One region of the Streptomyces sp. NPDC003697 genome, then DNA from elsewhere that is predicted to be linked to it. Evidence: riboswitches for the same ligand, from Rfam matches in the RefSeq annotation. Region 1 holds a riboswitch; each other region holds the start of a gene.
The links. A riboswitch is a leader RNA that binds a small molecule or an ion and turns the genes downstream of it on or off. The one in region 1 is predicted to bind cobalamin.

Region 2: it holds a riboswitch for cobalamin, as region 1 does, so the genes downstream of both, ACWDNY_RS08765 (ribonucleoside-diphosphate reductase subunit alpha) here and ACWDNY_RS01865 (cobalamin biosynthesis protein) in region 1, are expected to answer to the same signal.
Region 3: it holds a riboswitch for cobalamin, as region 1 does, so the genes downstream of both, ACWDNY_RS09790 (HoxN/HupN/NixA family nickel/cobalt transporter) here and ACWDNY_RS01865 (cobalamin biosynthesis protein) in region 1, are expected to answer to the same signal.

Annotation. Positions count from the first base shown of each region.
Region 1 is NZ_JBSFNN010000003.1:53,214-59,883, forward strand. Features, by position in the region: gene ACWDNY_RS01850 (class II aldolase/adducin family protein) at 1-283, opposite strand, end outside; gene ACWDNY_RS01855 (anion permease) at 625-1,857, shown strand; gene ACWDNY_RS01860 (hypothetical protein) at 1,886-2,107, shown strand; cobalamin riboswitch at 2,257-2,397, shown strand; gene ACWDNY_RS01865 (cobalamin biosynthesis protein) at 2,499-3,473, shown strand; gene ACWDNY_RS01870 (cobyric acid synthase) at 3,470-4,999, shown strand; gene cobN (cobaltochelatase subunit CobN) at 4,996-6,670, shown strand, end outside.
Region 2 is NZ_JBSFNN010000015.1:19,690-26,359, forward strand. Features, by position in the region: gene ACWDNY_RS08750 (GlxA family transcriptional regulator) at 1-131, opposite strand, end outside; gene ACWDNY_RS08755 (hypothetical protein) at 225-545, shown strand; gene ACWDNY_RS08760 (ribonucleotide-diphosphate reductase subunit beta) at 458-1,465, opposite strand; gene ACWDNY_RS08765 (ribonucleoside-diphosphate reductase subunit alpha) at 1,525-3,915, opposite strand; cobalamin riboswitch at 4,040-4,188, opposite strand; gene mctP (monocarboxylate uptake permease MctP) at 4,523-6,151, opposite strand; gene ACWDNY_RS08775 (DUF3311 domain-containing protein) at 6,148-6,414, opposite strand.
Region 3 is NZ_JBSFNN010000017.1:28,925-35,594, forward strand. Features, by position in the region: gene ACWDNY_RS09775 (tetratricopeptide repeat protein) at 1-717, shown strand, start outside; gene ACWDNY_RS09780 (GAF and ANTAR domain-containing protein) at 931-1,851, shown strand; gene ACWDNY_RS09785 (hypothetical protein) at 2,284-3,057, opposite strand; gene ACWDNY_RS09790 (HoxN/HupN/NixA family nickel/cobalt transporter) at 3,232-4,365, opposite strand; cobalamin riboswitch at 4,364-4,568, opposite strand; gene ACWDNY_RS09795 (ArsR/SmtB family transcription factor) at 4,649-5,008, shown strand; gene ACWDNY_RS09800 (glycoside hydrolase family 13 protein) at 5,199-6,670, shown strand, end outside.

The DNA.
Region 1 (6,670 bases):
GAGTGCCGAGGACCCGCCGGCCGTCGAGGTCGACTCCGGTGACGTCCTCCGGTGTGAGGCGGTCGTACGGCACGCCCGACGGCGTGACCAGGACGGTGTCCCCGACGCGCACCGAGACGTTGCCGGAGGTGCCGACGACCAGCCCCTCGGCGACCGTGCGGCGGGCCGTCGCGACCAGTGCCTCCCAGGCCCGTGCCTCCTCCTCGCGCACGCCGCGACTGTGCCCCGCGTCCCCGCCGGCGCCCCGTGCCTCCGGCCGATCGTGGCCTCGCTGTCCGTCCATGCCGCGATCCTGCCAGCCGGTGTCGGGGCGCGGGTGCCGGCCCGCGTGACCGGGGCCGGAGCCCGCGCTCGGGCCCTCACCTCAGCCTCCGGTTCATTTCGGGCGATAACCGTGAATTCGACGCGACAGCGCCATGTGGCCTTAATCTCACCCAAGCGCCGACGAAAGTGGCCGCAGGCCTCGCCCCTCGGCCTGCCGCCCGGAAAACACGGCGCCGTGACGGCGGGACGGAACGCCGGACCCCTCTTCGGGACACTCCGGCGACCGGCCCAGTTCATCTTCCGTTCACTCACGTTACGTACGTTCGACCAGCCAACGACCTCGAACGATTGCCTGGGTAAATGGAAAGCTTCTCGCTGATCCTCGCGATTGTGGTGGTAACCGCACTCGCGTTCGATTTCACGAACGGTTTCCACGACACCGCCAACGCGATGGCCACGACCATCTCGACCGGCGCGCTCAAGCCCAAGGTCGCGGTGGCCATGTCCGCCGCGCTCAACCTTGTCGGCGCCTTCCTCTCGGTGGAGGTCGCCAACACGATCTCCAAGGGTCTCGTCGACGAGACCGGCATCCGTCCCGAGGTCATCTTCGCCGCCCTGGTCGGCGCGATCCTCTGGAACCTGCTGACCTGGCTCGTCGGTCTCCCCTCCAGCTCCTCCCACGCCCTCATGGGCGGTCTGATCGGCGCGACCGTCGCCTCGGCCGGTTTCACCGCCGTCCACGGCGGCGTACTGGTCACCAAGGTGCTGCTCCCGGCCGTGGCCGCCCCGGTCGTCGCGGGGGTCGCGGCGATGGTCGCGACCCGCCTGTCGTACGCGGCGGGCTCGAAGGCGGGCGGCAGGGCCGCCGAGAAGGGCCACCGGGCCGGCCAGATCGCCTCCGCGGGCCTGGTCTCGCTGGCGCACGGCACCAACGACGCCCAGAAGACGATGGGCATCATCACCCTGGCCCTGGTGACCGGCGGGGCCGTCGCCCCCGGCTCCAACCCTCCCACCTGGGTCATCCTCTCCGCGGGCCTCGCCATCGCGCTCGGCACCTACATCGGCGGCTGGCGCATCATCCGCACCATGGGCAAGGGCCTGACCGACCTGGAGCCGCAGCAGGGCTTCGCCGCCCAGACCAGCGCGGCCACCGCCATCCTGGCCTCTTCCCACCTCGGCTTCTCCCTGTCCACCACGCACGTCGTGTCCGGCTCGGTGATGGGCGCGGGCCTGGGCCGCAAGGGCGGCGTGGTGCGCTGGTCGACCGCGACGCGCATGCTCGCCGCCTGGGCGCTGACCCTGCCGGCCGCTGCGCTGGTCGGCGCCGGCGCGGAGGCCGTGACCCGCCTCGGCGCCTGGGGCACCGCGCTCGTCGCCGTCTTCCTGGTGGCCTCGAGCGCCGCGATCTGGAAGATCTCCCGCCGTGAGGTCGTCGACCACAGCAACGTCAACCACGTCGAGGAGCCGGCCGGTGTGGTGACCACCGCCATGGCCGTCGTGATCCCGCCGCCGACCGACGCGGCGATCGCCGAGGAACGGGCCGTCATCCCGGCCCCCGCCGCCGAGCCCGCGAAGCCGCCGGCCGCCGTCTGAGCCCGCTCACCGCAGAAGGAAGAGAACGATGAAGATCGACTGGGCGGCCATCGGTTCCGTCTTCGGCGTCAGCCTCGGCGTCACCGTGGGCCTGGTGGTCCTGTTCACCCTGGGCATCAGCGCTCTCACCCACCGGGAGCGGGCCGCCGCGGGCGGCGGCTCCGGCGCCCTGGCGCTCACCGGCGCCTCCGTCTGCTTCGCCGCCTGCGCGGCGGCGGTGGCGTACGGGATCTCCCTGATCGTGGCCTGACGGGCCGCGCCGGGAACCACCGGCGGGGTGCGGGACGGTGGTCCGTCCCGCACCCCGCTTTTTTCGTACACAGTCTGCAACTCTCCGCCGGACACCCGTGTGTGGGCCTCGGCACACTGCGCCCTCGCAGGTCAGCGGCAGGTTGACGGGTGTTCGCGGACCGTGGTGGACTTCCCGGGCCAACTACGGCGGCAGGAGAGGAAGCCCGGTGCGAATCCGGCGCGGTCCCGCCACTGTGACCGGGGAACGACTCCCCGGGAGCCAGGAACTCTCACCGCCGGTCTCGTCGAACCAGGGCGTGGACACCCTGAGTGAGGACCTATCGCGATGCGCGGCTGCCGACCGAGGTTGACCACCGGCGTACCGACCGACCCCGCGGCCGGCTGAACCGATGGGTGCCGATCGCGTCTTCGCGTACGGCGCCGCCACCGGCCTCCTCGGCGACCTGCTCCTCGGCGATCCGCGCCGCGGGCACCCGGTCGCCGTGTTCGGGCGGGTCGCCGGCGCCGTCGAACGGACCCTGTGGCGTGACGACCGGGTGCGGGGTGCCCTGCACACCGCCGTCTGCGTCGGCGGCGCCCTGTCGCTGGCGGGGCTCGCCGCGTCCGCCGCGCGTCCCTCCCGTACCGCGTCCGTCGCCCTGACCGCCGCCGCCACCTGGGCCGTCGTCGGGGGGACGTCGCTGGCGCGGGAGGCCCGGGTGATCGGGCGCGCGCTCCGGGCCGGCGACCTCGACGCCGCCCGGGCGCGGCTGCCGCACCTGTGCGGGCGCGACCCGCAGGCCCTGGACGCCGACGGGATCGCCCGCGCCGTCGTTGAGTCCGTCGCCGAGAACACCTCCGACGCGGTGGTGGGGGCGCTGGTGTGGGGCGCCGTCGCCGGTGTGCCCGGGCTGGTGGGATTCCGCGCCGTCAACACCCTGGACGCGATGGTCGGGCACAGGTCGCCGCGCTACCGGCGCTTCGGCTGGGCCTCGGCGCGGCTCGACGACCTGGCCGGGTGGCCGGGGGCGCGGCTCACCGCCGCCCTCGCTGCCGCGGCGGGAGCGGACCCGCGGGGCGCCGTGCGCGCCTGGCGCGCCGACGCCGCCAAGCACCCCAGCCCCAACGCCGGGCCCGTGGAGGCGTCGTTCGCGGGGGCACTGGGGGTGCGGCTGGGCGGGCGGCTCTCCTACGGGGGGCGTGTGGAGGACCGGCCCGTGCTCAACGCGCGCGGGCGCGCCGTCCGGGTGGGTGACATCGACCGGGCCGTACGGCTGTCACGGCGGGTGAGCTGGCTCGCCCTCGGCGTGTGCGCGGCCGGCCGGATCGTGGCGGACGGGCGGCCCCGGATCGGCCGCCCCAGGCGGAAGGGACGGACGTCATGAGCGGCGGACTGCTCGTCGCGGGAACCACCTCCGACGCCGGCAAGAGCGTCGTCACCGCCGGGATCTGCCGGTGGCTGGTGCGGCAGGGGGTGAAGGTCGCGCCCTTCAAGGCGCAGAACATGTCGCTCAACTCGTTCGTGACGCGCGAGGGCGCCGAGATCGGGCGTGCGCAGGCCATGCAGGCCCAGGCCTGCCGCGTCGAGCCGACCGCGCTGATGAACCCGGTGCTGCTCAAGCCGGGCGGCGAGCAGAGCAGCCAGGTCGTGCTGCTCGGCAAGCCGGTGGGCGAGCTGAGCGCGCGCGGCTACCACGGCGGCCGGCAGCAGCGGTTGCTGGGCACCGTGCTGGACTGCCTGGCACAGCTGCGGGACACCTACGACGCGGTGATCTGCGAGGGGGCCGGCAGCCCCGCCGAGATCAACCTGCGGCGCACCGACATCGTGAACATGGGCGTCGCGCGCCATGCCCGGCTGCCCGTGCTGGTGGTCGGCGACATCGACCGCGGCGGTGTGTTCGCGTCCTTCTTCGGCACCGTCGCGCTGCTCTCGCCCGAGGACCAGGAGTTGGTCGCCGGGTTCCTCGTCAACAAGTTCCGCGGCGACGTCTCCCTGCTGCAGCCGGGCCTGGACATGCTGCACGGGCTCACCGGCCGGCGCACCTACGGCGTCCTGCCGTTCCGGCACGGGCTCGGCATCGACGAGGAGGACGGCCTGGGGGCGCCGCCCACCGGTGGCCGGGGGAAGCCGCCCGCGCGGGGCGCGGGACCCGGGCCGGCCGGCCCCGTCGGCGAGGACGTCCTGCGGGTGGCCGTCTGCGCCGTCCCCCTCATGTCCAACTTCACCGACGTGGACGCGCTGGCCGCCGAACCGGGCGTCGTCGTGCGGTTCGTGGACCGGCCCGGGGAACTGGCCGACGCCGACCTCGTGATCGTCCCCGGCACCCGCGGCACCGTCCGGGCCCTGCAGTGGCTGCGTGAGCGCGGGCTGGCCGACGCGATCGTGCGGCGGGCCGCCGAGGGCCGGCCGGTCCTCGGCATCTGCGGCGGTTTCCAGATCCTCGGAGAGGACATCGAGGACGAGGTCGAGAGCCGCGCCGGCCGGGTGGACGGTCTCGGCGTCCTGCCCGTGCGGGTGCGGTTCGCCCGCGAGAAGACCCTGGCCCGGCCGGCCGGTGAGGCCCTGGGCGCGCGCGTCGAGGGCTACGAGATCCACCACGGCGTCGCCGACGTCCACGGCGGGGAGGCCTTCCTGGACGGCTGCCGGGTCGGCCGGACCTGGGGCACGCACTGGCACGGCTCACTGGAGTCGGACGCCTTCCGGCGGGCCTTCCTGCGCGAGGTGGCGGCCGCCGCGGGCCGCCGCTTCGTCCCGGCCCCCGACACCTCGTTCGCCGCGCTGCGCGAGCAGCAGCTCGACCGGCTCGGCGATCTGATCGAACAGCACGCGGACACGGACGCGCTGTGGCGGCTCATCGAGTCGGGCGCGCCGCGAGGACTGCCCTTCATCCCACCGGGAGCGCCCGCATGAGCACAGTGTTGTTGTTGTCGACCGCCGACACCGATCTGCTGGCGGCCCGTGCCTCCGGCGCCTCCTACCGGATCGGCAACCCGACCCGGGTCGACGTCGCCGAGGAGCTGCCCGGGCTGATCCAGGGCGCGGACCTCGCCGTCGTACGCCTGCTCGGCGGCAGGCGGGCCTGGGAGGAGGGCCTCGCCGCCCTGAAGGCCTCGGGCGTCCCGACGGTGCTGCTGGGCGGTGAGAGCGTCCCGGACGCCGAGCTGATGGCCGAGTCGTCCGTGCCGGCCGGTGTGGTCGCCGAGGCGCTGCGCTACCTGGTCGAGGGCGGACCGGCCAACCTGGCCGAACTGGCCCGGTTCCTGTCCGACACGGTGCTGCTGACCGGTGAGGGCTTCGACGAGCCGCGCAAGATGCCGGAGTTCGGCGTGCACGGCGAGCGCCCGTTCACCGAGGGCCGCCCGACCGTCGGCGTGCTGTTCTATCGGGCCCACGAACTCAGCGGAAACACCGCCTTCGTGGACACCCTGTGCGACGCGATCGAGGTCCGCGGCGCCAACGCCCTGCCCGTGTACTGCGGTTCGCTGCGCGGCGCGGACCCGGGCCTGTACGAGCTGCTGGGCCGGGCCGACGCCCTGGTCGCCACCGTCCTGGCCGCCGGTGGCACGCACGCCTCGCAGGCCTCCGCGGGCGGTGCCGACGAGTCGTGGGACATCGGGGCGCTCGCCGAGCTGGACGTGCCCGTGCTGCAGGGGCTGTGCCTGACCTCCTCGCGTGCCACGTGGGAGGCGTCCGACGCCGCCCTGTCCCCCATGGACGCGGCGATGCAGGTCGCCATCCCGGAGTTCGACGGCCGCCTGATCACCGTCCCGTTCAGCTTCAAGGAGCAGGTCGACGGAGACGGCGCCGGCGTCCCGGTGTACGTCGCCGACCCGGAGCGGGCGGCGCGGGTCGCCGGCATCGCCGTCCGGCACGCCCGGCTGCGGCACAAGCCCAACGCGGACAAGAGGATCGCGCTCGTGTTCACCGCCTACCCGACGAAGCACTCGCGCGTCGGCAACGCGGTCGGGCTCGACACGCCCGCCTCGGCGGTCCGCGTGCTGGACGCGCTCCGCGACGCCGGATACGCCGTCCAGGGCCACCCCGCCGAGGGCGACGAGCTGATCCACCGTCTGATCGAGGCCGGCGGCCACGACGTCGAGTGGCTCACCGAGGAGCAGCTGGCCGCCGCCCCCGCGCGGGTGCCGCTGGCCGACTACCGGGCGTGGTTCGACGCGCTCGACCCGGCGCTCAGGGACGCGATGCTCCGGGCGTGGGGCGAGCCGCCGGGCTCGCTGTACGTCGACGGCGACGACATCGTGCTCGCGTCGCTGCGGTTCGGGAACGCGGTCGTGATGATCCAGCCGCCGCGCGGGTTCGGCGAGAACCCGATCGCGATCTACCACGACCCCGACATGCCGCCGTCCCACCACTACCTGGCGGCCTACCGCTGGCTGGAGAACTCGTTCGGCGCCGACGCGATCGTCCACATGGGCAAGCACGGCACGATGGAGTGGCTGCCCGGCAAGGGACTCGGACTGAGCGGTGGGTGCGCGCCGGACGCCGTCCTCGGCGACCTCCCCCTGGTCTACCCGTTCATCGTCAACGACCCCGGCGAGGGCACCCAGGCCAAGCGGCGCGGCC
Region 2 (6,670 bases), on a different contig from region 1:
GCCGAGACGACGGCGAAGTCGTACACCGGCAGTCCCTCGTCGCTGCGGTCGTTGCCGAAGACCTCGCAGACCACGCCGAGTTCGAAGGGCTGCACGCCGTCGAGGAGGACGGCGGCCACGTTCTTCAACATGCCGTCAGTCTGCCGCATGACTGGCAGGAATTCGAGGGGGTGCGGCAGTCCTGCCACTCACGGTAAGGAGCACTCGGCGCGACAGTGGTGTCCATGGATACGAACCAGCTGCAAGGACTCATCGGAATGACCGCCGTCGTCGGGCTCCTGGCGCTCATGATCGCCCCCTCCGTGACCGGCATCGTCCACGACCGGCGCATCGGCCGGCAGATCAGGGAGGCCGAGAAGGACGGGACCCGGCCGGCCTCGCGGGCCGGGACGGCGAAGGGGGAGGACGGGACCCGGGCGGCCCGCGAGGACGGGGACGCCCGGGAGACGGAAGGGAGTCAGAAGTCCTCGTCCAGGTCGACCGTGCCCTCCACCGCCACCTGGTACGCCGAGGGACGCCGCTCGAAGAAGTTGGTCAGTTCCTGAACGCCCTGGAGCTCCATGAAGGAGAAGGGGTTCTCGGAGCCGTACACCGGAGCGAGGCCGAGGCGCGTCAGGCGCTGGTCGGCGACACACTCCAGGTACTGCCGCATCGAGTCGGTGTTCATGCCCGGGAGGCCGTCACCGCACAGGTCGCGCGCGAACTGCAGCTCGGCCTCGACGGCCTCCCTCAGCATGTCGGTGACCTGCTGCCGCAGCTCGTCGTCGAAGAGCTCCGGCTCCTCCTTGCGGACGGTGTCCACCACGTCGAAGGCGAACGACATGTGCATGGTCTCGTCCCGGAACACCCAGTTGGTGCCGGTCGCCAGCCCGTGCAGCAGGCCCCGGCTGCGGAACCAGTAGACGTACGCGAAGGCACCGTAGAAGAACAGGCCCTCGATGCAGGCGGCGAAGCAGATCAGGTTGAGCAGGAAACGGCGACGGTCCGTCGCCGTTTCCAGCCGGTCGATCCTCTCCACCGAGTCCATCCACCGGAAGCAGAACCCGGCCTTCTCGCGGATGGAGGGGATGTTCTCCACCGCCGCGAAGGCCGCCGCGCGGTCCTGCGGGTCGGGCAGGTAGGTGTCCAGCAGGGTCAGGTAGAACTGGACGTGGACGGCCTCCTCGAAGAGCTGGCGGCTCAGGTACAGCCGCGCCTCGGGGGAGTTGATGTGCTTGTAGAGCGTCAGCACCAGGTTGTTCGCGACGATCGAGTCACCCGTCGCGAAGAAGGCCACCAGGCGGCCGATGAGGTGCTGTTCGCCCGGCGTGAGCTTCGCGAGGTCGGCGACGTCCGAGTGGAGGTCGACCTCCTCCACGGTCCAGGTGTTCTTGACGGCGTCCCGGTAGCGCTCGTAGAAGTCGGGGTAGCGCATGGGGCGCAGGGTCAGCTCGAAACCGGGGTCGAGCAGGTTCTGGGACGTCATGACAGTCGGCGCGGGGCGCCGTCCTCCAAACGGGGTGGGTGCCGGGTGGCTGCGGGTGGTCACTGGCAGGCGTCGCAGGACTCGGGGTTCTCCAGCGAGCAGGCGACCGCGTCGGGGCCGGCGACCTGCTGCGCGGGGACGGGAGCCTGGCTGCGCGCCTGCGCCCCGGCGGCGCGGGCGATCCTGGTCGCCGGGCGGGAGCGCAGGTAGTACGTGGTCTTCAGACCCTGCTTCCACGCGTAGGCGTACATCGAGGAGAGCTTGCCGATGGTCGGCGTCTCCATGAACAGGTTCAGCGACTGGGCCTGGTCCAGGAACGGCGTGCGCGCCGCGGCCATGTCGATCAGGCCGCGCTGCGGGATCTCCCACGCCGTGCGGTACAGCCGGCGGACGTCCTCGGGGATCCAGCCGAAGTCCCGCACCGAGCCGTTCGCCTCGCGCAGCGCCTCCCGGGTGCGGGCGTCCCACACGCCGAGGTCCTTCAGGTCCTGCACCAGGTAGGAGTTGACCTGGAGGAACTCCCCGGAGAGGGTTTCGCGCTTGAAGAGGTTGGAGACCTGCGGCTCGACGCACTCGTAGGCACCGGCGATCGACGCGATGGTCGCGGTCGGCGCGATGGCGAGCAGCAGCGCGTTGCGCATCCCGACGGCCGCGATCCGCTCCCGCAGCGCCGCCCAGCGCTCCGGCCAGGTGAACTCCACGCCGTAGTGGTCGGGGTGGAGGACGCCGCGGGCGGCACGGGTGCGCGCCCAGGCCGGCAGCGGGCCGTTGCGCTCGGCGAGGTCGGCGGACGCCTCGTAGGCGGCGAGCATGACGCGCTCGGCGATACGGGTGGACAGCGCCCGCGCCTCGGGGGAGTCGAACGGCAGACGCAGTTTGAAGAAGACGTCCTGCAGCCCCATGGCGCCCAGGCCCACCGGACGCCACCGGGCGTTGGACCGGGCCGCCTGCGCGGTCGGGTAGAAGTTGATGTCGACGACCCGGTCCAGGAAGGTCACGGCGGTCCGGACGGTCTCGTCCAGCCGCTCCCAGTCGAGGTCGCCTGCCTCCGTGTCGACGAACGCGCCGAGGTTCACCGACCCCAGGTTGCACACCGCCGTCTCCCCGTCGTCGGTGACCTCCAGGATCTCCGTGCAGAGGTTGGAGGAGTGGATGACGTGCCCCGGCTCGGCCGTCTGGTTGGCGGTGCGGTTGGCGGCGTCCTTGAAGGTCATCCAGCCGTTGCCGGTCTGCGCCAGGGTGCGCATCATGCGGCCGTACAGGTCACGGGCCGGCAGGGTCCTCCTGGCCAGCCCGGCGGCCTCGGCCGCACGGTAGGCGGTGTCGAACTCCTCGCCCCACAGGTCCACCAGGTCCGGGACGTCCGACGGCGAGAACAGCGACCACTGCCCGTCGGCGGCGACCCGGCGCATGAACTCGTCGGGGATCCAGTGCGCCAGGTTGAGGTTGTGCGTGCGCCGGGCGTCCTCGCCGGTGTTGTCGCGCAGTTCCAGGAACTCCTCGATGTCGGAGTGCCAGGTCTCGAGGTAGACCGCGGCGGCCCCCTTGCGCCGGCCGCCCTGGTTCACGGCGGCGACCGAGGCGTCCAGCGTCTTCAGGAACGGCACGATGCCGTTGGAGTGGCCGTTGGTGCCGCGGATCAGCGAACCCCGGGCGCGCACGCGGGAGTAGGAGATGCCGATGCCGCCGGCGTGCTTGGACAGGCGCGCGACCTGGTGGTAGCGCTCGTAGATCGAGTCCAGCTCGTCCACGGGGGAGTCCAGCAGGTAGCACGACGACATCTGCGGGTGCCGTGTGCCGGAGTTGAACAGCGTGGGGGAGGAGGGCAGGTAGTCCAGGCGGCTCATCAGCCCGTGGAGCGCGGCCACTTCGTCGACCGACCGCGGGGTGTCGTCCTCGGCGAGACCGGCGGCGACGCGCAGCATGAAGTGCTGGGGTGTCTCGATCACCTTGCGGGTGATCGGGTGCCGCAGCAGATAGCGGCTGTGCAGGGTGCGCAGGCCGAAGTAGCCGAAGCGGTCGTCGGCGGCCGGGTCGGCCAGGGCGTCGAGGCGTTCGCCGTGCAGGCGCACGAACGCGGCGGTCCGGTCGGCGATCAGCCCCTCCCGGTGGCCGACGGCGACGGAGTCGGTGAAGGACGTGACCTGCTGGGAGGCGGCCTCGGCGCGGATGCCCACGGCCAGCAGACGGGCGGCCAACTTCGAGTAGGCGGGGTCCTCGGAGATCAGGCCGGCGGCGGCCTCCGTCGCCAGCTCGCGCAGCTCCACGGTGAGCTCGGGGGCCGTGCGCGCGGACCGGCCGCGCAGCGCGGCGGCCGCGACCCGGCCGGGGTCGGCGTCGGGCAGGTCGGCGGTCAGCTCCGTCAGGGTCCGCAGCAGCGCGGCACCGGGGCCGTCGGTCTCGGTGTCGGACGGTGTCGCTGCGGCCGGACCGGCTGGTGCGATGGTCACGTGGGGCACATCCTCGCTCGGCACGGGGCCTCGCCGAGGGCAGGGGGCAGCACACGAACGCACGCGGGCGTCGCGTCCACCGGCCCATCCCACGAGGCCCGGACGTCAGGGCACCCGGACCGGACGGCCGGGCGCACTGTCGGCAGGTCCTCGGACTGACGCTCGTACGGGCCCGCATGGATGAGGACATGGGTGGGCACGCGCGAGTACACCGTTGCGGGACAGTTCCGGATTCGCACCGGATTCCCCTGCGGCGACAGCGAGCATGAGCATACATCTGGTGCCGGGCGAGGAAGACGCCCCCATATGTTGTGTCGCGGTTGCCCGCCGTGCCTGCGGTGACCGCAACCGCCCAGGGATGTGCCGGAGCGTCAGCGCGTGGGTGGACGGTGGGGTGCCCTCGGCGTCCCGCACCGGCTGCCACGGTCGCCGGGTCCGGGCCTCCCGGGATGCCCGGGCCCCGGCTCGCACGATGCCCGGGCCGAGGCTGCCGCGAGGCCCGCAGCCCGGTTCTGCCGGACGGATACGGCAACGGGCCGCCGGATCTCTCCGGCGGCCCGAGGCGCCCGGGCGGCTCAGGAGGCCGCCCGCTCCATGCCGTGGCGGGTCAGTGCGCGGCTCCGGCCGTGGCCGGCGGCAGCTCCACCTCCACGCCCGGGTCTCCCGCGTCCGCCGTGTAGTCCTCCGGCCGGGTCTGGTCGACACCCTCCGGAGCCTTCACCGCCTTCAGCGCGAAGGTCAGCACGACCGTGACGAGGACGTTGAGCACGAAGGCCGTGAGACCGATGTAGCCGATCTCCCCGATCCCCGGGATCTCCTCCGCCGAGCCGCCGAAGTGCTTCTGCGTCGGAGAGGCCACGCCGTAGGCGGCGATCGTGCCGTAGACCATGCCGACCGCCCAGCCCGCGAGCAGCGCCCAGCGGTGGAACCAGCGGGTGAACAGGCCGCCGACCAGCGCCGGGAAGGTCTGCAGGATCCAGATGCCGCCGAGCAGCTGGAAGTTGATGGCCACCGTCTTGTCCATGGTCAGGACGAAGACCAGGGCGCCCACCTTCACCAGCAGCGACACGATCTTGGAGACCCGCGTCTCCTCCTTCGGCGTGGCGTCCGGCTTGATGAAGTCCTTGTAGATGTTGCGGGTGAACAGGTTCGCGGCCGCGATCGACATGATGGCCGCCGGCACCAGCGCGCCGATGCCGATCGCCGCGAAGGCCACGCCCGCGAACCAGTCCGGGAACATGTTCTCGAACAGCTGCGGGATGGCCAGCTGCCCGTTCTGCACCTTGATGCCGGCCGCGATCGCCATGAAGCCCAGCAGCCCCAGCAGACCGAGCATCAGCGAGTACAGCGGCAGGATGGTGGTATTGCGGCGGATCACCTCACGGCTGCGCGAGGACAGCGTCGCGGTGATCGAGTGCGGGTACATGAACAGCGCCAGCGCGGACCCCAGGGCCAGTGTGGCGTACGTCCACTGGCCGGCCTCGGCGGGGGCCAGGGCGCCCCGCGGCTTGCCCGTGGCCGGGTTGGTCTGCGCGAAGGCGTCGCCCGCCTTGGCGAAGATGTCGTCGAACCCGCCCAGCTTGATCGGGATGTAGATGATCGCGACCGCGATCACGATGTAGATCAGCGTGTCCTTCACGAACGCGATCAGCGCGGGCGCGCGCAGACCCGACGAGTACGTGTACGCCGCCAGCACGCCGAAGGCGAGCAGCAGGGGCAGGTCCTTGACGAACCAGTTGGTGTTCTCGCCGCCGCCGACGCCCATCACGTCCAGGACGGCCTGGATGCCGACGAGCTGGAGCGCGATGTAGGGCATCGTCGCCAGGATGCCGGTGACCGCCACGGCCAGCGACAGCCCCTTGGAGTCGAACCGGCCGCGGACGAAGTCCGAGGTCGTCACGTAGCCGTGGCGGTGGGACACCGACCACAGGCGCGGCAGGAAGGTGAAGATCAGCGGGTAGACCAGGATCGTGTAGGGCACCGCGAAGAAGCCCGACGCGCCCGCCGCGTAGATCGCCGCCGGCACGGCCACGAAGGTGTAGGCGGTGTACAGGTCGCCGCCGAGCAGGAACCACGTGACCCAGGTGCCGAACGACCGGCCGCCGAGGCCCCACTCGTCGAGGCTGTGCTCGTTGTCGGCCCGGCGCCAGCGGGCCGCCAGGAAGCCCATGACGGTGACGGCCAGGAAGAAGAGGATGAAGACGCCGAGCGCGACGCCGTTGACGCCGTCCTTCATTCCGCCGCACCGCCCTTCCGGGAGCCCTGGGAGCGCTGGTCACGCCGCCACAGCTGGTAGGCGACCATGGTCAGCGACGTGGAGATCAGCACCCAGAGCATCTGGTACCAGTAGAAGAACGGGATGCCGATGAAGGCCGGGTCCACCTTGGCGTAGGAACCCACCCACAGCATCGCCACGAAGGGCGCGAGCAGGCAGAGGGCGATGACGACGCGCATGGGCGTCACCACCGCCGCTCCGGTTTTTCTTGGGGCATCTGACATCTGGCGGCTCCGTCCCCTTGCTGATCACCTGTGCAGTGCGCAGGCAATCTAGGTGACGGTCTCCCGCGAACGGAACCCCTCGTCCGTGTATCGGTTTCCAACGGCAACAATGCCCTGCCGCGGCACTAAGGGCTGTCCCGCGGTCCCCGGCGGGCGCACGACGACAGCTACACCTCGCCGCGTTGTCGGATCGCCCGAATACGCCCAGTATGAGGACGACCCTCCGCCGTGCGATGCACCGCATCCGACGCCGCAC
Region 3 (6,670 bases), on a different contig from region 1:
TACATGGACATGGGCGCGCACGCGCGGGCGGCCCAGGCGGCCGAGTTCGCGCTGGCCCTCGCCCCGAAGGCGGGCGACCCGGCGCTGGTGGCGCGGATGCACCGCTCCGTCGCCCGCACCCTGCTCGCCGAGGGCCGCCTCGCCGAGGCCGACGCCTCGCTCGCCAAGGCCGCCGAGCTGTACCGCGGGCTGAGCCTGCGCACCGAGCTCGCCAACTGCCACTGGATGCGCGGCTACGTCTGCGCCCAGAACGGCGAGCTGGACCGCGCGGAGGACGAACTGCGCGCCGCGCGGGCCATGCTGTCCGAGCGGCGCGCCGCCCTCTACACCAGCCAGGTGGCCGTGGAGCTCGCCGACGTGCTGCACCGGCGCGGCAAGTCGGCCGAGGCCGCCGCCCTGCTGCGGGACGTGCTCGGCGACCTCTCCCCCGAGCGCGGGGCCGTGCACGCCGCCGCCGCGCACCGGCTGCTGGGGATCATCGCGGAGGACGCCCGCGACACGGACACGGCCGAGGAGCACTACGTCCGCGCGCTCAGCCTGCTGGAGCGGGCGGGCGCGGCCGGCGACCTGGCGGACCTGTGCCGCCTCCTCGGCGACCTCTTCCGCCGTACCGGCCGGGTGGAGGCGGCGCTGGACGCGTACCGCACCGGGCTGGGACACCGTACGGCCCCGGGCACGACGACGCTGGGTCCGGCGCCGGCGCAGCCGCCGCTGTGAGGACCGCGCCCGGGCGGGTGCGGTGGCGGGCGCGGCCGACGGAACGCGGTTTCGCCGTGCCGCCCCGGGGTAGTCGGCGGTGCCCCGTACGGGGTCGTCATGAACGCGCCGCGGGCGGGCGGCACGCCGCGCCCGTCGGCCCGCGCGGGCAGGCCGCCCGTGACGGCCCGCGGACGGCAAAGGCGGCGCTGATGGTGTGAGGAGGCGGTGGCCGTGCGGCCCAGGGACGACGGTTTCGGCGCCCAGGGCGAGGACCCGTCACGGCGGGACCGCGGCGACGACGGCCTCCAGGACCGCGACGCCACGCGGGAGGGGGCCCCGGTGGACGATCCGGTCACCGACGTCGTGGACGACTCCGCCGGCCCCGTGGACGATCCCGCCGCGCACCCCGGGGACGAGCCCACGGAGCCCGCGGCCGGCCCGGCGGCCGTGCGCGGAGACCTGGTGGACGTGATCGCCGGAGGAGTGCGGGGCGTGCCGCCCGAGGAGGTCCCCCGTCGGCTGTGCGCCCTGGCGGTCAAGCTGCTCCCGGTGGTGGGCGCGAGCGTCTCGCTGCGCGCGGACGGCATGCCCGTGCAGCTCAGCGCCAGCGACGACGCGGCCGCCAGGATGGGCGCGGTCCAGGCCACCCTCGGCGACGGGCCCTGCCTGTACGCCGCGGAGCTGGGGGCGCCCGTGCTGGCCAGCGACCTGAGCAACGGCGGCGACGCCCGGCGCTGGCCGGTGTTCGCGCAGCAGGCCGCCGAGCTGGGGGTGGCGGCGGTGTACTCCCTGCCCCTCGGCAACGACGCCGTGTGCGTGGGCACGCTCGACCTGTACAGCGACGTCCCGCGCGAACTGGGACGGCAGGAACTCGACACCGCGCAGCACGTGGCCGGGGTGATGACGCTCGCCCTGATGTCCCTGCTGCGCGGCGACACCGACGACGCCCAGGGACAGCGGTCCTGGCTGAACGGCCTCGCCACCGACCAGGACGAGGTCTACCAGGCCATCGGCATGATCATGGCCCAGCTCGGGGCCGCGGCGGACGAGGCCCTGGCACGGCTGCGCGCCCGCGCGTTCGTCGAGGGCCGCACCGCCCTCGACGTGGCACGCGAGGTGATCAGGCACAGGAAGAGGTTCGACCGTGACTGAGGGCTGCCCAGCGATCCCCGACGGGCGCACGACGACAGCTACGGCACCTCGCCGCGTTGTCGGATCGCCCGAATACCCGGTATGAGGACGACCCTCCGCCCAGCGCTGCACCGCGTCCTACGCCGAGCGCTGATCCACCGCGGATTACGGGACAGCCCTCAGGCATTCCCACCACGCGCGCCTGCGGGCCGCGACGGACCACGTCCTGAGGAGGCTGTGACGCACCGGGAAGCACGGCTCACGCGGGCCTTCGTCGACCTCGCCGGCACGGCACGGCACGCTCACGCGCTGGGCACGGGGACGCCGGGCGCGGGTGCGCGGGAGGCGGGCGTGTCCGGTGTCGTGCGTCGGCGCTGGGCGCGGCGCCGGTGCAGGTCCGCCTCCCCCGAGCCGTGGTAACCCGGGTGCGGCCCGCCGCGCCCCACGTACCGCTCACGCGCTCGCGCGGCCTTGGCGGTGGACCTTCGCCAGCCGGTCCACGCCCCGCTGGAGCGCCTGCTGGGTGGACTCGGCCGACACGGCGCCGGTGCCGCCGTTGGTGACGGTGATCGCGTCATCGCCGACGCGTACGGCGGCCACGTCCAGGACGAGCGTGGTCGTCTCGTCGGCGCCCGGGTCGTCGTCGGTCACCCTCACCACCAGGCCCTTGCACGCGTCCCCGAAGTAGGGCAGCGTCTGCTCGAAGACCTGTACGTCCTGCACGCCGTTCCGTGTGGTCCTCGCGGTGAAGTTCGCGCACGTGCGGGGCAGCGTCCCGAGCCAGGCCAGGGTCCGGTCGACGTCGGCCGGGCGCAGCGCGAGGACCTGGTAGCGCAGCTGCGCCTCGGTGTCCGTCTGGTCGAAGGCGACCACCGAGTGGGTGCCTTTCGGCGTGCCGAGCAGCTCGTCGGCGTAGAGGGCGTCGAGGAGCTGCTGGCAGTCGCGGGTGGCGGTCCGGGCCTTGAGCAGGCCGTCCCGCCAGGTCGCGGCGCCCTGCGTCGGCGCCCACGGCTTCCCGAGATCGGCGTCGGTGATCAGCGCGGCCTGCGCCTGGGTCTGCGTGAGCGGGGGCGAGGCGGCCGGCAGTCGCCCCGCCGCGGACACGTCGGCCGACGACGAGGCGGCGACGCGGGGTCCGGGGACTCCTGCGGAACAGGCGGCCGCGGTCAGCAGGACGGCCGCGGTCAGGGCGGGGACGCTCAGGGAGCGGGCCGGGGGACGGATCACGGATGCCTCCAGAGGTGCCCGGGGAACTGGTCGTCTCTCACGGCACCACCGAGGCGCCCCGCTCACCAGCGCGCCGCGCCGTTCGACCCGGGAACGGCGGCCCACGGGCGCCCGACCGGACGACAGTCCCGGCCCCCGGCCGGCCCCGCCCCGGCGTCACGATGACGGCAGCGCCTACCGCGTGTCGGCCGCCGGCACCGTCCACCGCTGCTCGACGCGCGCCACCTTCCAGTACGCCAGTGCCGCCGCCCACACCGCGACGAACAGGCCGACGATGACGTAGCCGACGCTGTCCAGGTCGACCCCGGCGATCCAGCCGGTCACGTCGTCCCGCAGGTCGAACCGGTCGTGCACGACGCCGACGAGCTCGATCGTGCCGACGAAGAAGGCGACGGCGATGGACAGGCCGGTGATGGTGAGGTTGTAGTAGACCTTGCGGACGGGGTGCGAGAAGGCCCACTGGTAGGCGACGTTCATGAAGGTGCCGTCGAGGGTGTCGAACAGGCACATCCCCGCGGTGAACAGCAGCGGCAGGCACAGGATCGCGTACCAGGGCAGCCCGGCGGCCGCGCCCGAGCCCGCCATCACCATCAGCGTGACCTCGGTGGCCGTCTCGAACCCGAGGCCGAAGAGGAAGCCCAGCGGGTACATCTGGCCCGGACGGGAGATCGACCGGGTGAGACGCCCGAGGAAGCGGTTGACGAAACCGCGGGAGTCCAGGTGCCGTTCCAGTTCGCTCTCGTCGTACGTGCCGGCGCGCATCGACCGGAAGACCCTGAGGATGCCGGCCAGGGCGACCAGGTTCAGGGCGGCGATGAGGTAGAGGAACGTGCCCGCGATCGTCGTCCCCATGAGGCCGAGCGCCTGGTGCGTGTGCGACTCCTCGCTCATCACCCGCCCGGCGAGCCGGGTGCCGCCGGCGATCATCACGGCGAGCACCACGACGACGCTGGAGTGGCCGAGGGCGAACCAGAAGCCGACCGACACCGGCCGTCTGCCGTCGGCCATCAGCTTGCGGGTGGTGTTGTCGATCGCGGCGATGTGGTCGGCGTCGAAGGCGTGCCGCACCCCGAGGGTGTAGGCGGTGACGCCGAGGCCGAGGCCGAAGGCCTTGGACCCGACCTCGTAGTGGCCGGGTACGACGAGAAGGAGGAGGATCCCGAAGGCGACGACGTGCAGTGCTGCTATCGCCGCCATCAGGCCGGCGGTCCTCAGGGTGTCCTGACGCCGCCAGGCGAAGGCCGCCGGGTTGCGGGCAGGGTCGGGCAGGGTCATCCGGTCATCACGCTCCAGCACCTCGTGGATCACTTCGTGAGCTGCCGTGGCCGGTCTCCTGGCTTACAGGTCGTGCGTCGCCGGTCCGCCTTCCCGGCCGTCCCGCGACGGCCAGTGGCTGTCCCCCTGGGGGACGTGGACCGGCAACTCCCTGATCACAGTGGCGAGGGCCGCTCCGGCATGGGCCCTGACGGGCCGTCACCGGCTTCCCGAACACCACGGCGCGCCCACCGTAGGGCCGTAAGCGGTGCCCTGCATAGCTGCGCATCTGCGCAGGTATGGAAGATCACATCCGGGCACCTGCGAGGATGACGGCATGCATCTCGTCCCCGCGGACCGCGCGGACCGCCGCACGATCGACGGCCACCGGGTGTGCGACGCCGTCGCCGCCATCGGCGACGCCGGGCACGTCCGCGCCTGGGCCGACCGCTTCTCCCTGCTCAGCGACCCCAAGCGGCTCGCGCTCCTGCTGGCCCTGCACCGCACGGGGCCGCTGGCCGTGTCCGATCTCGCGATCGCCACGGGCATGAACGACCCCGCCGTCTCCCAGGCCCTGCGGCTGCTGCGGGCGGCCGGGGTCGTGTCGGGCGAGAAGGAGGGCCGGGTGGTGCGTTACCGGGTGGTCGCCCCGGACGTGGCCGCGCTGCTGTCCCACTGCGCGGCGGGCGCCGGCTGACGGCGGCGGGTGCCGGGCAGCGGCTGATGGCGGGCGCCGGCTGAGGACGGCGGACAGCGGCCGGCGGGCGTGCGCCCCGGCGCTCGGCGGCCCGGGCGGAGCAGAAGGTGTTCACTTTCCGGCGAAGTGGACAGAGGTGTCATAGTCGCTGCTTTCGACCCGAAGCCGTCACCGCCGAAGAGGAGGCCGCGTGACCGTCCGCTCGAGCCGCACCGCCCCGCAGGAGTCGACGCCCGACCTGTCGTCCAGGAGCCCGGACTGGTGGCGGCAGGCCGTCGTCTACCAGGTCTACCCCCGCAGCTTCGCCGACGCGGACGGCGACGGGCTCGGCGACATCCGCGGCGTCACCCAGCGCCTGACCCACCTGGCCGCCCTCGGCGTCGACGCCGTGTGGCTCAGCCCCTTCTACCCCTCCGAGCTGGCCGACGGCGGCTACGACGTCGCCGACCACCGCGACGTGGACCCCCGGCTGGGCACGCTCGACGACTTCGACGCCATGGTCGCCGAGGCGCACCGGCTGGGCCTGAAGATGATCGTCGACGTGGTCCCCAACCACTCCTCCGACCGGCACCCCTGGTTCCAGGAGGCGCTGAGCGCCGGCCCCGGCTCGCCCGCCCGCGAGCGGTACGTCTTCCGCGACGGGCGCGGGGCGCACGGCGAGCTCCCGCCCACCGACTGGCAGTCCGTCTTCGGCGGCAGCGCCTGGCAGCGGGTGCCGGACGGCCAGTGGTACCTGCACCTGTTCGCCCCGCAGCAACCCGACTTCAACTGGGGGAACGAGGAGGTGCGCGCGGACTTCCGCACCACGCTCAGGTTCTGGGCCGACCGCGGAGTCGACGGCTTCCGCGTCGACGTGGCGCACGCCCTCGCCAAGGACCTCGACGAGCCGCTGCGCGACGTCGGGAACGTCGGCGCCGCCGGCGAGGACGCCCTGCTCGGCGTGGAGGCCGGGAGCCACCCCTACTACGACCGGGACGAGGTGCACGAGATCTACCGCGACTGGCGCAAGATCTTCGACGCCTACAGCCCGCCCCGAGCGGCCGTCGCCGAGGCCTGGGTGCCGGGTGACCGGCGCGCCCTGTACGCCCGTCCGGACGAACTCGGCCAGGCCTTCAACTTCGAGTACCTGAACACCGGCTGGGACGCCGGCGAGCTGCGCGAGGTGATCACCGAGTCGCTGGCCGGCGCCCGGGCCGCCGGCGCGCCGGCCACCTGGGTGCTGTCCAACCACGACGTGGTCCGCCACGCCTCCCGGCTGATGCTGCCGCCCGGCACGGACGGCAACGCCTGGCTGCTGTCCGGCGGCCGGGCCCCGGCGGTCGACGAGGCGGCCGGGCTGCGGCGGGCCAGGGCGGCGACGCTGCTGATGCTGGCGCTGCCCGGTTCGGCCTACGTCTACCAGGGCGAGGAACTCGGCCTGCCCGAGGTCGCCGACCTGCCCACGGAGGTGCTGCAGGACCCGATCTGGGCGCAGACGGGGCACGTGCGCAAGGGCCGCGACGGCTGTCGGGTGCCGCTGCCGTGGACGGCCACGGGCCCGTCGTACGGCTTCGGGGCGGGCGGGGCCTGGCTGCCGCAGCCGGCCCGCTTCGCGTCGTACGCGGTGGAGGCGCAGGACGGCGTCGAGCATTCGACGCTGGAGCTGTACCGGTCGGCGCTGCG